Regions from separate parts of the Lactococcus allomyrinae genome, predicted to be linked through region 2. Evidence: predicted binding sites of a transcription regulator. Region 2 holds the regulator's gene; the other holds the start of a gene.
The links. Region 2 encodes CtsR, which represses protease genes until heat stress. Its sites were predicted from a motif close to TTGGTCAAAAAAGGTCAAANA; they were not measured.
Positions count from the first base shown of each region.

Region 1: the regulator CtsR is predicted to act here: its motif matches at 1,933-1,953, upstream of ftsH (ATP-dependent zinc metalloprotease FtsH).

Region 1 is NZ_CP032627.1:2,154,206-2,157,322, reverse strand. Features, by position in the region: gene ftsH (ATP-dependent zinc metalloprotease FtsH) at 1-1,836, opposite strand, end outside; gene hpt (hypoxanthine phosphoribosyltransferase) at 1,987-2,526, opposite strand; gene tilS (tRNA lysidine(34) synthetase TilS) at 2,531-3,117, opposite strand, start outside.
Region 2 is NZ_CP032627.1:101,341-104,457, forward strand. Features, by position in the region: gene mltG (endolytic transglycosylase MltG) at 1-161, shown strand, start outside; gene greA (transcription elongation factor GreA) at 273-743, shown strand; gene D7I46_RS00580 (CtsR family transcriptional regulator) at 1,238-1,690, shown strand; gene D7I46_RS00585 (ATP-dependent Clp protease ATP-binding subunit) at 1,680-3,117, shown strand, end outside.

The DNA.
Region 1 (3,117 bases), 640 kb from region 2:
TGCTTTATGTTGTTCACGATGTGCTTGAATGACTTCAACTGCTTTATCATAAGCTTCTTTCGTAATTGCACGAATTTCTTCATCAATAGCAATTGCTGTTGCTTCGGAGTAAGTTTTTGTTTGACCATAGTCACGTCCAATGAACACTGCATGGTCACCTTCATAACTAACTGTACCAAGTCTTTCAGACATTCCATACTGAGTAACCATTCCACGAGCAATACGTGTAGCTTGTTCAAAGTCATTAGAAGCTCCGGTAGTAATTTGGTTATAGATAATTTGCTCAGCTGCGCGACCACCCATAAGTCCTGCAAGATTTTCTTTCATATCTTCCTTAGACAAGAGGAACTGGTCTTCTTTTGGAAGAGCAATCATATATCCACCAGCACGACCACGTGGAACAATTGTAACTTTATGGACTGTATTAGCATTTGAAAGAACAAGTCCAACAATGGTATGACCTGCTTCATGGTAAGCCACTGTTTCACGTTCATGCTCTGAAATCTTCTTGTCTTTCTTCGCTGGACCTGCAATAACTCGGTCTTGAGCTTCATCAATGTCAGATGCATCAATAACTCTCTTATTACGGCGAGCAGCGACAAGAGCTGCTTCATTTAGGACATTTTCAAGGTCAGCACCAACGAAACCTGGAGTTTGTTGAGCAATAACTTTGAGGTCAACACTTGAATCAAGTGGTTTATTTTTAGCATGGACACGAAGTACAGCTTCACGGCCCTTAACATCTGGAGCACCAACAAGAACCTTACGGTCAAAACGTCCTGGACGCAACAATGCTGGGTCAAGTACATCAGAACGGTTAGTAGCTGCGATAACGATAACAGAGTTGGCATTATCTTGGAAACCATCCATCTCTACAAGGAGTTGATTCAAAGTTTGCTCACGCTCATCGTTACCACCACCAAGACCTGCGCCACGTTGACGTCCAACAGCATCAATTTCATCAATGAAGATAATTGATGGAGAGGTTTTCTTAGCGTTTTCGAAAAGATCACGTACACGTGAGGCACCAACACCGACAAACATTTCTACGAAATCAGAACCCGAGATACTGTAAAAAGGAACTCCTGCTTCACCGGCAACTGCCTTAGCAAGCAAAGTTTTACCTGTACCTGGAGGACCTTCAAGAAGTACACCAGCAGGAATACGAGCGCCTAAATCATGATATTTCTTAGGATTTTTGAGGAAGTCTACGACTTCAACAAGCTCTTGTTTTTCTTCTTCTGAACCTGCAACGTCAGCAAAACGAACTTTTGATGTCTTACCATCTTGCTGTTTGGCACGAGATTTCCCAAATGACATCGGATTGCCTGCGCCACCGCCACCACGGGAACCCATTCCACCCATCATCAACCAGAAAACACCCACGAAAAGGAGCATAGGGATAATGTATGAAAGGATTTGAATCCACATACCACTTGATGAAGCTTGGATAACACTGATTTTTACATCATTATCTGATGCAACGTTTTGCATATCTTTAACTATACTATCTGTTGGGATAATATATGCTTGAAATTCCTTAACTTCAGTTGTTGAATTTCCTAAAAGTGGGAAGCTCCCCGCATTGTCAACTTTTACTGGCTCTTTATATTCCCCTGTAACAGTTATCAAACTATCAGATGGCTGCATTGTGATTGTCTTAATCTTGCCATCATCGAGCTTAGTCATTAATTGTGAATAGCTGATTTTATCTACGTTTGAATGGTTATTACTGAAAAAGAAATTGAACCCGACAACAACGATAATAGCTAACATGACCCACATGAAGATATTTTTTACAAAATTTCCTTGTTTTGGTTGCTTGTTGTTATTCATTTTTTCCTTGTCTTTTTAATTTATTTATTACTGACAAAAAATCTATCAGTAACAGTTAGATTATCTAGTTATAGCATAATTTTAGAGGGATTGCTAATAGTAAGTATTGGTCAAACAATTTTTCATACTTTAGTCTTAGTATGAATAAAATTATTTTGTGTAAACCTCTGGTTTCAAGACACCAACATAGGGAAGGTTGCGATAATTTTCATTATAATCTAATCCAAATCCGACAACAAATTCATTTGGAATAGTGAAACCAGAATAATCTGGAGTAATCTCAACAACACGTCCTTCAGGCTTATCAAGTAAAGTAACGATTTTTACACGAGCACCACGATGCTCCAAAAGCTCTTTCAGATACTTCAGAGTACGTCCCGTATCAATAATATCCTCAACAATAAGAATATCGCGGTCTTTAACAGCTGTATCAACATCTAAAATCAGCTTGACTTCACCTGATGATTTTGTACCACCGTGATAACTTGAAACAGTCATAAAATCTGTTTCAAGATGGGCATCAATGTGTTTAATCAACTCAGCCAAAAATGGAACAGAACCTCTTAAAATTCCTAGAACTAACGGATTTTTATCAGCATATTCTTTAGTCAAAACTGCGCCAAGCTCTTTAGATTTTTCGACGATTTCATCCTCTGAAACAAGCACTTTTTCAATGTCTCTATCAAGCATTTTATCAAGCATGTTGCTTTTCCTCTCTTACACTGGGTTTAACCCATAATGTCCTTCCCATTTTATCATTTTTAGCCCTTTTACTCAAATCAGAGCATATAACATCAACTACTGCATAGAGTTCATTTTCTACAAAAATAAGTAAATTATCACGCTTTTCAAGTGGAACTTTTTGATCAATAAAATATTTTCTTAGTTTTTTATGATGACCATTAATCAGAATCACATCACCTGGCGCTCTTTTTCTAATTACAATCTTTCCCGTTGCTGGTAAATTCACTTGCATAAAGCTGTCATCATTAGGATTTTCTGTCAGCACTGACAGATTTTTGTCAGTATTCTGTTCTAATTCTGGATAATATTTTTCAATATAAAATTCATCTTTTGTCTTAACAAAAAGTACCGTTTTATTCAATTTCTCACGATATTGTTGAGGTCGATTGATAATATGAATCAACTCTTCAAATTTAGATTTATTCATACTCATCTCTGGAAATTGAGCAAAATATTCTTGTAAGATAAAGTGCTGCAAGGCTTTACTCTGCTGACAAAAGTCTGTCAGTGATATTTTTTTACTGACAATATCTAGCT
Region 2 (3,117 bases):
ATAGTCCAAGTCTATCCTCAATCAAAGCGGTACTTCAACCTGCTCAAAATGATTATCTTTATTTTGTTGCCGATGTGACAACAGGCAAAGTCTATTTTGCTAATACATTAGAAGAACAAAATGCAAATGTTCAAACTTATGTTAATGATAAATTGAAATAAAGCAATGATTTTTCTATAATAGTATCTCACTTGAATGAGAGGAAAGTAGAAAAATTGTTTTAACCGGGAGTGCATCTCTGGATAAAGTTTATAAAAAAAGGAAAAATAAAAATGGAAAAAACATTCCCAATGACCCAAGAAGGTCTTGATAAATTAAAAGCTGAACTTGAAAATCTTAAGCTCGTAAAACGCCCAGAAGTGATTGATCGTATCAAGGTAGCACGTAGTTATGGTGACCTTTCTGAAAACTCAGAATATGAAGCTGCAAAAGATGAACAAGCTTTCATAGAAGGACGTATTTCTACAGTTGAAACAATGATTCGTTATGCGGAAATTGTAGACAACGCTAAAATAGCTAAAGACGAAGTGGCATTAGGTAAAAGAGTAACTTTTGTCGAAGAAGGTGAAACTGACGAAGAGTCTTATCAAATCGTAGGTACTGCTGAAGCAGACCCATTTACTGGTAAAATTTCAAATGAATCACCTATTGCACGTGTCCTTATTGGTAAAAAAGTGGGTGACACAGTCAATGTTCCTTTACCTGTTGGCGAAATGACAGTAAAAATTGTCAGCGTTGATTGATATTGGGAAAATCTTTGGTTGTACTAATAGTGAAAAAACTAAAATTATAACTGTCAGTTAATAAAGTAAAAAATTAATCATTAAAAGCTATCACTGATAGCTTTTTTGTTTACTGACAGAATTTCTGTCAGTTTGTCAGTTCCTTGCAAATTGCTTCTTTTGGTAAAATTCCTAAATTTTAGGTATAATAGTCAGTAATAGTCAAAGATTATATTTTAGATTATCCGACTTTGCTAAAGTTTTTCCCTAATAAAAGAAATTGTAAGGATAAATGATTTAATATACACTCATTCTATTTTAAAATCTAGCAGGATTTTATGCTCCATACAGTTGCGGAGTAATGTTAACTCATGGCTGTTTTTCACAACGGATTAATTATAGAAAATTACTGAAATAATAAAATGATAATTGTACGAATGTATTCATTCAACTTTGAATGCTTGTCAAGGCTGGACGAATATCAAATACGAAAAGAATAGGAAAGGATGGAAAAAATGTCTACTCAAAACACATCGGATATCATTGAAGCCTATCTTAGACGGTTACTTGAAGAAGCACAGGAAATAGAAATAAAGCGCGCTGATTTGGCAAATCAGTTTGATGTTGTTCCTAGCCAGATAAATTATGTCATTAAGACACGATTTACAGCGTCAAAAGGTTTTGATGTTGAGTCAAAACGTGGTGGTGGAGGCTACATCAAAATTGTAAAATACCACTATTCGGCACGGCATGAATTTTTGACAGCACTCTATCAGAAGATTCCATCAAATCTGTCAGTAAAGGCGGCTCATGATGTCATTCAGCATCTTTTTGATGAAAAGGTACTGACAGAACGAGAAGGAAACTTACTATTACTTGTCATTACTGACGGAAATATCAGCCCATTTACGCGTGGAACGATGATGAAAAGTATAATAAACAGATTGGACCGTGATGATGAAATTTGAAAATATAGAATACACAACTACTGTAGAGCAAATACTTGATAAGGCAGCAGAGTATGCTTACTATTATCAGTATGGTGCAATTGAAAGTGCTCATATTTTAGCAGCAATGACAACGACTGCTGGCTCGATTGCTTTTAGTGTACTTGCCGGAATGAAAGTTGATTCCTCAGATTTATTGATTGATGTGGAAGATTTATCTAGCCATGTTGTTGTTAAACGTGAAAAGTTAAGATTTTCTCCTAGAGCAGAAGAAATTATTCAATTGGCGGGACTTTTAGCGATACACAATGGAGCTAAGGTTGTAGGCACAGAACACCTTCTTTATGCTCTTTTACAAATTGAGGATGGTTTTGCATTGCAACTGTTGAAATTGCAAAAAGTGAATATCGTATCTGTCAGAAAAGAGTTAGAAAAGCGGACGGGTCTAAAGATACCCGAAGCTAGGAAAACAGTCACACCAATGTCTAAGAGAAACCTTGCTAAACGAGTTTCAGCGACGTCCACAACACCAACTCTGGACTCAGTTTCTTCTGATTTGACAGAATCTGCACGCGAAGGAAAGCTTGACCCAATGATTGGTCGTGAGGCTGAAGTCGAACGTTTGATTCATATATTAAGTCGACGGACGAAAAATAATCCTGTGCTTGTTGGAGAACCTGGAGTAGGTAAATCAGCGATTATTGAAGGTCTGGCTCAACGTATTGTAACAGGAGATGTTCCAGTTGGACTGATGAATAGTCGGATTATGGCATTAAATATGGCGACTGTTGTTGCTGGTACAAAATTTCGAGGAGAATTTGAAGACCGTTTGACAGCAATTGTAGAAGAAGTAAGTAGCGACCCAGATGTTATTATTTTCATTGATGAACTTCATACAATTATCGGTGCAGGTGGTGGCATGGATTCAGTCAATGATGCGGCAAATATTTTGAAACCAGCACTTGCGCGAGGTGATTTTCAAATGATAGGTGCAACAACTTATCATGAATATCAAAAATATATTGAAAAAGATGAAGCATTGGAACGTCGCCTTGCTAGGATAAATGTTGAAGAACCAACAACTGACGAAGCTATTTCTATCCTTCAAGGCTTGAAAGAAAAATTTGAAGATTACCATAGGGTTGCATTTACTGACGAAGCCATCAAAAGTGCTGTGACTTTGAGTGTTCGTTACATGACAAATAGAAAATTACCTGACAAAGCTATTGACTTACTCGATGAGGCGGCGGCATCAGTAAAAATTTCTGTAAAAAATCAACAAACGAAACGCTTAGAACTCGAAAAAGAACTGACAGAAGCCAAAAAAGAATTAGCAGAATCAGTCATTCAACTTGATGTGAAAGCGTCACGAGAAAAAGAAAAAGTTGTTCAAAAGATTGCTGACAAGATTAATAAATTTTCTGTCAGCACTGACAAAAAACAAGAAG